One region of the Vibrio sp. Isolate22 genome, then DNA from elsewhere that is predicted to be linked to it. Evidence: predicted binding sites of a transcription regulator. Region 1 holds the regulator's gene; each other region holds the start of a gene.

Region 1 (4,969 bases):
GCCCTTATGCCAACGGGCTGATGAATGCGTTTGCGAAAGATGGTTGGTTGTCGGTGATGATGCACTTTAGAGGTTGTAGCGGTAAACCGAATCGCCTGGCTCGCGCTTACCATTCTGGCGAAGTTGAAGACGCTCGCTTTTTCCTAAGACACCTGCACGCACAGTTTCCCAACAACCCTAAGGTGGCGGTCGGCATCTCTTTAGGCGGAAACATGCTAGCAAATTATCTGGCTGAGTATTCAGACGATCCCCTGCTATCAGCAGCAACCATAGTGTCAGCCCCTTTTGATCTGGCTTGTTGCGCGAGTCGCATTGAGAAAGGCTTTTCTAAGCTCTACAAGATGTACCTGCTCAGCTCTCTCAAATCAAACGCGCTAAAAAAGATTAACCTGCTGCAAGAGAAGCTCGACATCACCGCTGAGACAATCAAGAAGATTGATAAGTTGTATGAGTTTGATGAACGAATTACCGCGCCTCTGCACGGATTCAAGAACGCTCAAGACTATTACGCACAGTCCTCTGCTCTTCCTAAGCTCAATAAGATAAAGCTACCAACTCAGATCATCCACGCTAAAGACGATCCTTTCATGACTGATGATGTGATTCCTAAATTCGTGCTGCCAGATAACATCGATTATCGCTTGTTCCAGAAAGGGGGTCATGTGGGGTTCATTACTGGTAGTACGCTAAAACCAAGATTTTGGTTAGAAGAAGCGCTGCCTGCCTACTATGAAAGTATCCAAGGTTCAGCATAACGCTAAGCCTACTAAAGATATAAGTGAAACCTTGATAAGATAGCGCAGCCCCTAATTGGGGTTGTACTAAAAACATCACTAGACAAACTCATCAACATATCAATGAACATAAAAGAGAGAAGTATTTATGATCATCCCATGGAAAGACATCGAGCCTGATACGCTGGAAAACCTCATCAAAGAATTCGTACTGCGTGAGGGTACAGACTACGGCGACGTGGAGATCTCTCTACAAAACAAGATTGACCAAGTGAAACATCAATTAGCTTCTGGTGAGGCCAATATCGTGTTTTCCGAACTGCACGAAACCGTTGATATCCAACTCACAAAACGCTTCTAAGCTGCGCTTAACACAGAGCCGTGTTATAGTGGAAAACGATTGCTAACAAGTAAGTTACTCATAAGACAAGGGTTGTCATGTCCGCTAAACATCCAATTATTGCGGTGACGGGTTCTTCAGGAGCCGGCACCACCACTACCTCAGAAGCCTTCCGAAAAATGTTCAACATGATGGACGTGAAGGCCGCTTGGGTTGAAGGGGATAGTTTTCACCGCTTCACTCGACCAGAAATGGACGTGGAGATCCGCAAGGCACGTGAGCAAGGTAAGCACATCAGCTACTTTGGCCCACAAGCCAACGACTTCGCAGCATTAGAAGAGTTTTTCCGTAAGTACGGTAATGAAGGTACAGGTAAAGTACGTAGTTACCTACATACGTTCGATGAAGCTGTGCCTTATAATCAAATGCCAGGCACCTTCACGCCATGGCAAGATATCCCTGAAAATTCAGACGTGATGTTTTACGAAGGTCTACACGGTGGTGTGGTTGATGGTGACATTAATGTCTCTCAACACGTCGACCTGCTGATTGGCATGGTTCCTATCGTAAACCTAGAGTGGATTCAAAAGTTCGTTCGTGACACTCGCGATCGTGGCCACTCACGTGAAGCAGTAATGGACTCCATTGTTCGTTCAATGGATGATTACCTTAACTATATTACGCCGCAATTTTCGCGTACTCATATCAACTTTCAGCGTGTCCCAACCGTAGATACATCAAACCCACTTAACGCCAAAGGGATTCCAAGTTTAGATGAAAGCTTCGTTGTTATACGTTTGCGCGGCATCAAAAACGTCGATTTCCCGTATCTTTTGGCCATGATTGATGGTTCTTTCATGTCCCGTCATAACACCCTAGTGGTGCCAGGTGGCAAGATGAGTTTTGCTATGGAGCTCATTGTGAGGCCAATCCTACAACAACTCATCGAAACCGGGAAAATAGGTTAACAAAACGACATTCTGGCTGATTACTTTTCATACCGTGATCATGTGCACAATTTTGCGTAAAAAATCGTAGCTTGGTCACGATTAAAATCAAGAAATAGTACCTGAAAAAGGATACTATTCTTAAACGAAACACAAGATAGCTTGCAGCGCTCACCGAGTGCTCTTATCCTAAGAAGTCAATTCAGGCTTAGCTAAAATACGGAAAGCGGCAAGCATCCCCTGCAGAGGAAGTGAGATATTATGGTTCTAGGTAAACCTCAAACCGATCCAACATTAGAGTGGTTCCTTTCACACTGTCATATTCATAAGTACCCTTCAAAAAGTACTTTGATCCATGCTGGTGAAAAGGCAGAGACCTTGTACTACATCGTTAAAGGTTCTGTGGCAGTTCTTATTAAAGACGAAGAAGGTAAGGAAATGATTCTTTCTTACCTAAACCAAGGCGACTTCATCGGTGAGCTAGGCTTGTTCGAAGAAGACCAAGAGCGTACAGCTTGGGTTCGTGCTAAATCTCCTTGTGAAGTAGCTGAAATTTCTTTCAAGAAGTTCCGTCAACTTATCCAAGTGAACCCAGACATCCTAATGCGTCTTTCAGCGCAAATGGCAAGCCGCCTACAAGTAACTAGCCAAAAGGTTGGTGACTTAGCGTTCCTTGACGTTACAGGTCGTATCGCTCAAACGCTACTAAACCTAGCGAAACAGCCAGATGCAATGACTCACCCTGACGGCATGCAAATCAAGATCACTCGTCAAGAGATTGGCCAAATCGTTGGTTGTTCTCGTGAGACAGTAGGTCGTATCTTGAAGATGCTAGAAGAGCAGAACCTAATTTCTGCACACGGTAAGACTATCGTGGTATACGGCACTCGTTAATTTCGATTAACTGAGTCAAAAATATGAAAGCCACCAAATGCGAATTTGGTGGCTTTTTCTTTATTGAGAGAAGATACGAGATACGAGATACGAATGGAACACATGAGGCTCTCGCCTTGTAAACATTCTCGAAGCGAAGCGTATCCGAGTTTCTAGGACAAAACCCGTAATCGTATCTTTCGTTACCCGTTGGTGCTTTCGAAGATCTTGTCTGCCGATGCAGCAACAAAACCGGTATAAAGCTCACCATTGGCCATCGCATAGCGCTTAGCGAACTCATAGAAGCCACCAGGAATCATCTCATTGCCTTCCACAAATGCCACTGGCACTTTGTCTGCCATTGTTGATGATTGCTCTAATAACACCTCTGGAGAGCCTTTCACTTCACCACCAGATGCGTTAATCGTAAAGCCAGCATCACTTAGGTAGTCATTCACAGCCTGAACTTCATCAAACTTGTTCAGTTGATTGACACTAACCGTGAAGTGGTTAGCACCGTAACCGTGAGCCGCTAACCAAGAGGCGTATTCGCTCTCCTTCGCTAATAGTTGGAAATCAGCGAAGCTCAAATCCCAGAGGCGGCCACCAAATAGGAATTCATGTCCCTCTAGCTTACTTGCATCAACCTGCTCAACCAATTTGGCAACGATCTGCTGTAGTTCACTAGAACACTCTTCTACCTTCAACTCACTAATGAACACTTTCGGTTGTTTTGGATCGGGGTGTTCGTAGTGTTTAGCCACTAGCTTCTTACTTTCAAACAAGTAATCACCACACGCTTTGTAGCCTAGTTCTAGGAAAGGTTTAGCTAATGTTTCAATACCTAGAGGGGCAACATTAAAAGTACGCAGTGCAATGTGATCATTGATCAGCGCTTCATCTTCTTTTAGCAAGTGATGTACTTTCTCTGCCGACGGGCAAAGTCTATGAATGTAATCGTCCCATAGTGATTTAAAGAGTAGATCGGGCGTCATGGTGACTCCTTGTCAGAGGTTCTAGCAAGCTAGTGATTTGGATTAGAAAGGGAGAGACTGAGACACAAAGTCAGCAGCCATCAGCCTGTGACATACTTGTTCTATTATTATCTGCCGCCCAATTTTGATGCTGAGCGTGGGTAAAATAAGGAAGCGATACGCCGCTCCCTTATCTCATAACTATCGAATAAGCCTTAGCTTAATATCAATCTAAACTACAGCTCGATACCTGGGCTAAATGTGGCTGGCAGCTGAGTTTCACCACCTTCCATTGAAGCCATTGGGTAAGCACAGTAGTCCGCTGCGTAGTAAGCACTTGGACGTAAGTTGCCTGACGCACCCGGGCCACCAAATGGAGCATCACCACTTGCGCCTGTTAGCTGGCGGTTACGGTTAACAATACCCGCGCGGATATGGTCAACAAAGTATTCCCACTCAGCATCGTCGGTTGATACCAGGCCAGCAGACAGACCAAAGCGAGTGTCGTTAGCTAACTCAACCGCTTGCTCTAGCGATTGGTAACGAACCACTTGCAGCAATGGGCCGAAGTACTCTTCATCTGGTAGCTCAGCAATGTTGGTTGCATCGATAATGCCTGGAGAAACAAATGCTGCTTCGCCCGCTTTTGCCTCCACTAGGCTGATACCACCTAGAGATTGCAGGTTAGCTTGTGCCTCTAGAATAAACTTAGCGGCAGCTTCAGAAATTTGCGGCCCCATGAAAGGAGCTGGTTCAGCGAATGGCTGATCAACACGAATCTTTTGCGTCGCTGCGACCAGTTTATCGAGTAGCAGATCGCCCTTCTCGCCAACAGGAACATACAGGCGACGAGCACATGTACAACGTTGACCAGCACTGATGAACGCTGATTGAATAATGGTGTATACCGTTGCGTCTGCATCACCGTATTGGTCACTGATCACCATAGGGTTATTACCACCCATCTCTAGTGCCAGCATCTTGCCCGGTTGACCCGCGAATTGACGGTGAAGGATGTGACCCGTATTAGCACTACCCGTGAATAGCACACCATCAAGACCTTTAGCATCCGCTAATGCGATACCTGTCTCTTTAGCACCC
Region 2 (4,969 bases), on a different contig from region 1:
ACACCTTGTTGCGCGTAGGCTATTTTGAGCGCTGTGATGCTTTGTTGGAGGCTTGGGCTATTCTGGAGTGCACGCTCAATATAAAGGTCGAGCTCCGGCGCATTCACTAAATCGGTGAGCTGCAGGTTCTCAGCGTCTAGATCTTGTTGAACAGACGCTTGATCACTAGAAGCCTGTTGAATCAGCTCTGAGAGCAAGCTTTGCTGTGTTTGATTAGTACTTTGTTCGGCTAGCGATACGTAATCAGCCTGACTGGTTGAAGTACAACCCATCAAACCAACTAGAGCCAGCGCGATAACGGATTGTTTTAAAGGAAGATTCAATTTCATCTTCTTGTCTCCTGTAAGAATGGAGACAAGATAACGATCTGGAGGTTAAGGGAGGGTTAAGGCGGACGTTAACCCTAAAAGAAAATGCGAAGAGCGTACGTTTAGACTTCTGATTTACGCTTCTGGCTTGCTTGAAAAGAACCCACCGATTTTATAGCCGACTGCATAGCAAACCACAGCGACGGTGACAAATATGAGTGCCGAGAAGAAGTACGCTACTGACGCAGCTACACCGGCTCCCCACACGACGCTAAACACCAAACCGAGGTAAGCCTCTTTTGGCCACTGAGAGATGGGAAACTGAGCACCACCAGCAATAAGATAAACCATCGCAAACAAGCCAATGAAAGTGGTGATAAGACCAATAAGAACGCGCATGTTCATGGGAAGACCTTTGATTAATTGGACTTGGTTGCTTTTGTTCTGGTGAAAACCGATTGTTCTTAATCGAAGCCGAACGTTATTAATCGCAACCTAATGATATTCAAGTATATAGGATAAAACAGGCTTGCTCTATTACTCTTCCGAGTGAGCCTGAAACGCAATAGAAATAATAAGAGAAGTGGTTAAGTCCGAATAAGCTTAACGAGCAAGCACAAAAAAGCGGACACCCTTCTTACGAAAACTCCGTAAGTAAGGTGCCCGCTTTTACTGAATCTAGCTGTTTTTGCTAAATCTAGCTTAAAGCAGGATGAAGATACCCGCTAAACATGCACTCATTAGGTTTGCTAGCGTACCAGCAGCTACCGCTTTCAAACCTAGATTAGCAACTTCAGCACGACGCTCTGGCGCCATCACACCGATAGAACCCAGTTGAATCGCGATAGAGCCGATGTTAGCAAAGCCACATAGAGCAAATGTCACAATCACTTGGCTGTGTTCAGATAGCAGCGCTTTGTTCTCTACGAAGTCGATGAAGGCAACAAACTCGTTCATTACGATCTTCTGACCGATGTAAGAACCCGCCATTAATACTTCATCACTCGGGATACCGATTAGCCATGCTAGAGGAGAGAACAGGTAACCGAAGATAGCTTGCAGCGTAATACCCGCAAAACCAAATGTTTCACCTAGGCTTTCTAGGCCTGTGTTGACCATCGCAATCACACTCACAAATGCAATCAACATAGTACCCACTGCAACCGCGACCTTCATACCGTTCATCGCACCGCTAGCCAAGGCATCAATTACGTTGCTTTGGTCAGCTTTATCTAGCTCAATGTGGTCGTAGTCACTCGGTGTGCTGCGTTCAGGAACAATGATCTTCGCCATCAACAAGCTACCCGGAGCTGCCATGAAGCTTGCGGCAATAAGGTATTTAAGTTCAACACCTAAACCAGCATAACCACCAAGTACACTACCGGCTACCGACGCCATACCACCTGCCATTACAGCAAACAGTTCAGAACGAGTCATAGACTTTAAAAATGGACGAATAAGAAGAGGAGACTCACCCTGAGAAAGGAAGATATTACCTGTCGCAACCAGAGATTCAGCTTTACTTGTACCCAGCAGTTTTTGCACCGCTCCGCCCAAGATTTGAATCACTTTCTGCATGATACCTAAGTAATAAAGCGCAGAGATCAAAGCACTGAAGAAGATAATGATTGGAAGTACGCGAACCGCGAAAATGAAGCCTTCAGTAGCAAGATCACCGAAAAGGAAAGCAATACCAGCATCTGCAAAACCAAGCAGGCTAGAAACACCGTTACTTAGGCTTGTTAGCGCTAATTGTCCCCATGGGAAATACAATACTAAGGCTGCGAAGCCGATTTGAAGTAGTAATGCACGGATGACCGTTTTCCAGTTAATCGAAGAACGACTTTCAGATAGCAGGTACGCGCAAGCAATCAGTGCAATAACACCGACAAAACCAAATAGAATATTCATAATGTGTCCTAGTAATCCTTATAGAGTGAACATGAGCCAAGCAAATGACATCAAAGGAACAGGACAAAGAACCGCAAGCAAAACGCTACGCGATGAAGGAGCTAACAACGTTAGCGACTGTAACAACGAGTTGTTCATGTAAAAATCACCTTATACAAGCAGTGGAACGTAGCTGGTCCGGTCCGTGGGGTCATTCACATATCCATGTGACGGCTTGTATTGGCTAAGCACCGGCTTAAAACCGGAAGAGAAGTATAAACAGTTAAGTGAGACTTTCATCACATTTTTTTTAACGCAAACGATCGCGCGGTCAAGGATTAAACAAAACGTATTGTTTGTCGTCGTTTTTGTGCTTCAAAAACTGTAAACAATCTGTATAAGGTTGAATTTGGAATGTTAAGTCCTTAAGCGCATGAGCGTAACCTCTCGGTTAATTCTGTGTGATTATTAGCAGTTTTCTGTGCTCTGCCTCATTTCCCGAGACTTCAAGATTCATCTTAAGTTTAGATGCGTATATACTTTGTATGATCTCACCAAATAATTATCTATAAAATACCAATAGAGCTGATTAGATATAACAGCCATCGAGACTAAGAGAGGAAACACGTGAAGAAAATGGAAGCTCCGCACGATATGAACATTGGAGCTAGATTCAAAACAAATAGACATGGCTATGTGACAGTAGTTGAATATTATAATACCTATACTGTTATTGTCGCGTTTGAAAACACCGGAAATATCCGCGCTATCAGTGCGGCGAAATTACGTATAGGTCAGTTAACCGATCGCTCTGTCGCACCTGAATCAATTATGATTGGAGAAAAGGTTGAATCAGTTAAACACGGAATATTAACCATTACTCAAGTTGAATCTGAAAATATTGTTGTACTGACCAATACAAATAATGAAGAAATTAGAATGTTATTGCCTGCAGTACAAAAAATGAAAGATAAAACTGAAGACGTAGACAATGAAAATGTTGCTTCGCCAAAACCGACCTCGCTTAGCCAGTTGACGAAAAGAAATAAAAAGACCAAAGACGTTAATAGCATGCTCAAGAAAATGCTTACTGACTACGGTCGATACGATTGATTACTCATTTCTAAAATAAATCATCTAAATATTTATACCCTAACGTAAAAATTAATTAGTCCCCTCCTTTCCCAATAAAATACGTTGCATATTCGAGTGAAAAGTTAAATTTGATCAAAGTCTCACTCTGGATCTTTACTGCAAGTTAACGAGATCTCCATCACAATCTCATTTTGGCTTTGTGATGGAGATCTTATTGAACTCTGAATATTTCCATTACTATGCTCTCACACAATAAGAGAACGAAGTTTCTCAACCCCTAAAATCCAATTGAGACAAATATTATGAAAAAGATTCTTGTAGTTTGCGGTAACGGCCTTGGTACTTCTCTAATGATGGAAATGGCAGTGAAAGAAGTTGCTAAAAAAATCGGTTTCGAAGTAGAAGTTGATCACGAAGATCTATCATCTGCAGCATCAAGCAATGCGGATATTTGGGTTGCAGCAACAGATGTTGCCAACCAACTAAAAGATGCTGGTAAAGAGAACATCATCAGCCTTAAAAATATTTTTGACAAAGCATCAATTGAAGAACAACTAAAAACTTTCATGTAAGGTCAAAATTATGCAAAACTTTTTCGAGTTCATGCTCGGCTTATTAAAAGAGCCGGCAATCATGGTAGGTTTAATAGCGTTTATTGGCCTTGTCGCACAAAAATCAGATATTTCTACCATTCTTAAAGGCACAATTAAAACCGTGATGGGTTTCCTCATTTTAGGTTTTGGTGCAGGCGCGCTTGTTGGCGCTCTAAATAACTTCTCAGTGGTATTTACTGAAGCATTCGGCGTAAGTGGTGTTATTCCAAATAACGAAGCAATTGTTGCACTAGCACAAGATGCATTCGGTTATGAAATGGCCCTAATTATGTTTTTCGCATTCGTTGTGAATATTTTATTGGCTCGTATTACTCCTCTAAAATATATTTTCTTAACGGGTCACCACACAATGTTCATGTCTATGCTGGTAGCGGTAATCCTGTCTACAGCGAACATTGAAGGCACTGCTCTAGTTGCAATCGGTTCGATCATTGTGGGTTCACTGATGGTTATCATGCCTGCACTTGCTCAGAAATACACAGAGAAAGTAATGGGTACTGATCAGCTAGCGATGGGGCACTTCTCAACGTTCTCATACTTAGTATCTGGTTACATTGGTAGCAAATTTGGTGACACTTCGAAATCAACAGAAGACATCAACGTACCAAAGAGCTTAATGTTCCTGCGTGATACACCTGTAGCAGTAGCAACAACAATGGCAATCTTCTTCATGTTTGCTTCTATTGTTGCTGGTGGTGACTTTGTTGAAACCGTTTCAAATGGTCAAAACTGGGTAGTGTTCACCTTCATGCAGTCTCTTATATTTGCCGGTGGTGTTTACATCGTACTGCAAGGTGTGAAGATGCTGATCGCTGAAATCGTTCCTGCATTTAAAGGGATCTCTGACAAGTTAGTACCGGGTGCGAAACCTGCTCTAGACTGTCCAATGGTATTCCCTGTAGCGCCAAACGCGGTACTTATCGGTTTCCTTTGTTCTTTCGCTGCTGGCCTACTAGCAATGGCAGTTCAAGGTGCTCTTGGCTGGACAATCATTGTAGCGGGTGTTGTTCCTCACTTCTTCGTAGGTGGTGCAGCAGGCGTTTACGGTAATGCGACAGGCGG
Region 3 (4,969 bases), on a different contig from region 1:
GCAACCAAAAAACCAACCAGTGGCGGAAGGTGACACTTTAAAGCAATAAATCCTGCGATAAACGCAGTGGATATTAATATAAGTTCCATAACTTGTTGTTGTCGTTCCCTAGCTTAAAAAAACGGGCCGTGTTTTTACAAACACGGCCCGCGGAAAATCAGAATTATTGTTCTTTAATCTTCAAGTAGCTTCTGCAGTAACACACCGTTGAGCATGGCGCGCTTGATCATAGCAAAAGCTCCCATCGTAGGATGTTTATCGATCTGTGATGCTACAATAGGCAGGCCGCTATGGAAAGTCGTTAGCGACTGATTCTCTACATTGCGCTTAATTGCAGGGAAAACAATCTCTTGTGCCTTAGTAATATCACCAGCGATGATCACTTTTTGAGGGTTAAATAGGTTGATCGTCATCGCGATCGCTTTACCTAACTGGTTTCCTACTCGAACCAAGCTCTGTTTAGCTAATTCGTCACCATTCATTGCGTGGTCGCAAACGTCTTGAATAGTAATACGTTCAAGTTCGGTTAAAGAAGACTCGTAGCCTTGTTTAATCAGTTTTTGCACGCGTTCTACAATCGCAGGGTTTGCCGCTACCGTTTCAAGACAACCAAAGTTACCACATTGGCACTGTTCACCAAGTGGATCGATTTGGATATGACCGATTTCACCGACGTTACGGTTATGGCCTAAGAAGACCTGACCGTTAACGATAATACCTGCACCAGTACCGCGGTGAACACTCACCAAGATAGAGTCTTGGCTGTCTTGGCTCGCGCCAAAGTAGTGTTCCGCTAGTGCCATTCCGCGAACATCGTTACCAACAAAACAAGCGACATGGAATGTGTCGCGAATAATGTCGCTTAATGCAAGGTTATCGATGTCTGTATTTGGCATGTACTCAACGACACCCGTCGTCGGGTTCACTAAGCCTGGAAGGGTCACACCAATCGCAATGAGCTGATCGATTTTCGGTTGGTGTTCAGCGATGAAGGCCTTGAGCGTGTTGACCAAGCCTTGAGTCAGGTCTGACTGATCTGAATAGTTAAGGTCTTGCTGTTGGAAAGCCAATTCACGACCGCCAAGGTCATGAAGGCTAACTTGAATGTAATCTCGTCCTAAGCGCACAGCGATAGAGTGGAAAGGCTCTACTTCTGTGGTTAGAGAGATAGCGCGTCTACCGCCAGTAGACGCTTGCTGTGCGACCTCTTTAATTAGGCCGCGCTCTAATAGTTGGCGGGTAATTTTTGTAACACTTGCCGGTGCGAGTTGGCTTACATCAGCCACTTGTATACGACTGATAGGCCCTTGTTGGTCTATAAGTCGGTATACCGCCGCACTGTTTAGTTGTTTAACTAAGTCTACGTTACCTATTTGTCCGCCATTCATACTTAATTGTGCTCGTATTGTCCATTAACAACAGTCGCTTTAACGTTAAAGTCTCGGTCAAATACAGCTAGGTTTGCAACCATGCCTTTTTTGATTCGACCTAGCTTGCTTTCTACACCGATAGCCGTAGCTGGGTATAGTGTAGCCATGCGAAGAGCTTCGTCTAAAGCGATACCAGCGTGCTCAACTGTATTCTGAACTGCTTCAATCATAGTCAGAGCTGAGCCGCCCAGTGTGCCGTTTTCATCAACACACTTACCATCTCGGTAATATACTTTCTTACCGACAAAAATAAAGTATTCCATGTCAGCACCTGCAGGAGCTGTGGCATCCGTCACTAATACCAACTTTTCTCCCTTGATTTTATGCGCAATTCTGATGTTTGCGTAATCAACGTGGAAGCCATCGGCGATGATGCCTGCGTACACCTCAGGTGTGTCGTAGATAGCACCAACCACACCAGGTTCACGACCAACCATAGGCGTCATTGCATTGAATAGGTGCGTTGCGAATGTGATGCCAGATTCGAAACCTTGGCGCGCTTCTGCATAAGTTGCGTTGGTATGACCGATAGAAACGACAACACCAGCTTTGTGTAGACGTTCGATATGCTCTGGGTCGTTCAGCTCAGGAGCCAGTGTTACTTTCGCAACAAGGTCGCTGTTCTCACAGATAAGTTCAATCATCTCGCTGTCAGATTTACGAATATGATCAACGCTGTGAATGCCTTTTTTCGCAACGTTTAGGTATGGACCTTCAAGGTGAAGACCTAAAGATTGGTTCTGGTATTGGTTATGGTATTCACGAGCTGCCGTGATAACTGCTCGCATGTCTTCATCTGAAGAAGTAATCAGAGTAGGCAAGAAGCTAGTACAGCCTGATTTTAGGTTTGCTTTGTGCATGATCTGCATTGTTTCTGCAGTGATTTCATCGTTCAGCATCACGCCACCACAACCATTTAGTTGTAGGTCAATGAAACCCGGGCTTAGGTTTGCACCGTCTAGGTCACGAACCTCGATACCTTCTGGTAATTCAGAGATAGGGCAGACTTTTTTGATCAGTTCGTTTTCGATTACTACAGCATGATCGGTTAGAACATCACTACCAGTGTAAATTTTACAGTTACTTAGCGCGTACATAGTCAGCTAATCCTTATTTCGTCAGATCTTTTAAATTCGTTCGTTACCTAAATGTTGACTTAGTTTGCGAGCATCATTTACGTAACGATTTAACTTTTATGGGCAAACGGCTTCAAAGTGGGAAGCGATGTTAAGTGTTTGAAAAATATGTGAACAATTCATTGTTTTTATGAGTTTGGGTTAAAAATATCAGTAAGTTAGCTAGCTTTTAATGCCGAAAATAACTCACATTTGACCCAATAGTTAGATTTGGATTTTATCTATAAATGTTCATTTTTTTGAATGATAAAATAAGTTTTATGATCTCGCTAGCAAAAACCTCTGGATTTGGTGAAAACTGGTGATTACGATCACAAATGGTAAGGTTTTAATTTGCGGAGCAAAATTAATTGAATACACTGAATAGGACTAAATTGAGCGACTAAAATAAGTTTCTCAAACGAATTCTAAAAAATCCTATAGGGGGAAACAACTGGTGAATATTCTAGGATATGCACAGAAGCTAGGTAAGGCGTTAATGCTACCTATCGCAACGCTTCCGATTGCGGCGCTTCTATTACGTTTAGGTCAAGGCGATCTACTTGATATTCCATTTATGGCGCAAGCTGGTGGTGCTATCTTCGGTAACCTACCATTGCTATTTGGTCTAGGTATCGCGATTGGTCTTTCTAAAGACGGTAGCGGCGCAGCTGGTCTTGCTGGTGCAGTTGCTTACTTCGTTCTAACAGCGACAGCAACAACAATTAACGCTGACGTTAACATGTCTTTCTTCGGCGGTATCTTCGCAGGTATCATCGCAGGTCACTCTTACAACGCTTTCCATGCTACACGCCTTCCTGAGTGGCTAGCATTCTTCGCTGGTAAACGTTTAGTACCAATCATGGCTGGTCTATTTGCACTTGTTGCAGGTGCTGTGTCTGGTGTGGTTTGGCCTGGTGTTCAATCTGGTCTAGACGCACTGGCTCACGCAGTATCAACGTCTGGCGCTATCGGTCAATTCGTTTACGGTACTCTTAACCGTGCACTTATCCCTGTAGGTCTACACCATGTATTGAACTCGTACTTCTGGTTCGGTATGGGTACATGTCAAGAAATCATCGTTGCTGGTCAAGGCGCATTCGCTAACATCACTCAACTTTGTGTTGACCCATCACTAGCTAAAACTCTAGTTGTTGGCCAAGAGCACACATTCACATTCGCTAACTCTGTAACTCCAGAAATCACTACTGTTGTTAAAGAAGTAACTGACACTGTTAAATCTGGCGACCTACACCGTTTCTTCGGTGGCGATAAAGGCGCTGGCGTATTCATGAACGGTTTCTTCCCAGTAATGATGTTCGGTCTACCAGGTGCTGCACTTGCAATGTACCTAGCTGCTCCTGCTGAAAAACGTAGCCAAGTTGGTGGTGCACTATTCTCAGTAGCATTCTGTTCATTCCTAACAGGTATCACAGAGCCGCTAGAATTCATGTTCGTATTCCTAGCTCCTGCTCTATACGCAATGCACGCTGTATTCACTGGTCTGTCTCTAGTAGTTGCTAACATGTTTGGTACTCTGCATGGTTTCGGTTTCTCTGCTGGTCTTATCGACTTCGTATTGAACTGGGGTCTAGCAACTAAACCTCTAGTACTTCTAGCAATCGGCCTTGGCTTCGGTGCTCTATACTTCTTCACATTCTCTTTCGCAATCCGCGCTTTCAACCTGAAATCGCCTGGTCGTGAAGATGATGACGCTGCAGCGACTCCAGCTGGCGAAGCTCCAAAAGGCGACCTTGCACGTCAATACCTAAAAGCTCTAGGTGGTCACGAGAACCTAACTTCAATCGACGCTTGTATCACACGTCTACGTCTAACTCTTAAAGACCGCTCTGTTGCTGACGAAGCAGTTCTTAAGAAACTAGGTGCTAAAGGTGTTGTTAAGCTAGGTGAAAACAACCTACAAGTTATCCTAGGCCCTCTTGCTGAAATCGTAGCTGGCGAAATGAAAGCTATCGGTGCAGGTGAAGACCTATCTGATGTAAAACTTCCATAGTAAGGAAGTACTTAACTGAGCAGTAATTAATACTCTCAAGTAAGTGTCAAATTGAAAGCCTCCCATCTGGGGGGCTTTTTTGTATCTGCATCTTGGGACAAGTGAGAAGGTTCGTTCTATTCTTCATCGAATAGCAGAAATAATCGCAATTAACTGATGGTTCTTATTGTGCAAAGGCTAAGAATTGTGGATGATTAGCAACAATGATCTTTCTACCTAGGGTTAGCGCTAAAAGTGGCGTTTTGCTAGGAGAGGGAAGATAACTTTCTCTGACAATACTAAATACATAGAGGTGCTATAGATGAGTGAAGCTGAGGCTCGTCCATCGAATTTCATTCGCCAAATTATTGATAAAGATTTAGCGGATGGTACACACAGTAGCGTGCATACTCGTTTCCCGCCGGAGCCAA

Evidence for each region. Region 1 encodes CRP, which controls carbon source genes, mostly activating them, when cyclic AMP is high. Its sites were predicted from a motif close to TGTGANNNNNNTCACA; they were not measured.
Region 2: L1D55_RS02105 (NupC/NupG family nucleoside CNT transporter) is a predicted target of CRP. The motif match lies at 2,487-2,502, and genes of this name have one in related genera.
Region 3: nagE (N-acetylglucosamine-specific PTS transporter subunit IIBC) is a predicted target of CRP. The motif match lies at 2,867-2,882, and genes of this name have one in related genera.

What each region holds. Positions count from the first base shown of each region.
Region 1 covers NZ_JAKEUW010000009.1:10,156-15,124, forward strand. The annotation lists gene L1D55_RS07500 (hydrolase) at 1-755, shown strand, start outside; gene L1D55_RS07505 (YheU family protein) at 883-1,095, shown strand; gene L1D55_RS07510 (phosphoribulokinase) at 1,173-2,042, shown strand; gene crp (cAMP-activated global transcriptional regulator CRP) at 2,283-2,915, shown strand; gene L1D55_RS07520 (DUF1338 domain-containing protein) at 3,098-3,889, opposite strand; gene astD (succinylglutamate-semialdehyde dehydrogenase) at 4,105-4,969, opposite strand, start outside.
Region 2 covers NZ_JAKEUW010000002.1:146,651-151,619, forward strand. The annotation lists gene L1D55_RS02095 (TolC family protein) at 1-329, opposite strand, end outside; gene L1D55_RS02100 (hypothetical protein) at 444-713, opposite strand; gene L1D55_RS02105 (NupC/NupG family nucleoside CNT transporter) at 1,011-2,219, opposite strand; gene L1D55_RS02110 (hypothetical protein) at 2,835-3,311, shown strand; gene L1D55_RS02115 (PTS sugar transporter subunit IIB) at 3,596-3,865, shown strand; gene L1D55_RS02120 (PTS ascorbate transporter subunit IIC) at 3,876-4,969, shown strand, end outside.
Region 3 covers NZ_JAKEUW010000012.1:2,563-7,531, reverse strand. The annotation lists gene L1D55_RS09005 (cation:proton antiporter family protein) at 1-89, opposite strand, end outside; gene L1D55_RS09000 (ROK family protein) at 174-1,388, opposite strand; gene nagA (N-acetylglucosamine-6-phosphate deacetylase) at 1,391-2,527, opposite strand; gene nagE (N-acetylglucosamine-specific PTS transporter subunit IIBC) at 3,003-4,559, shown strand; gene glnS (glutamine--tRNA ligase) at 4,861-4,969, shown strand, end outside.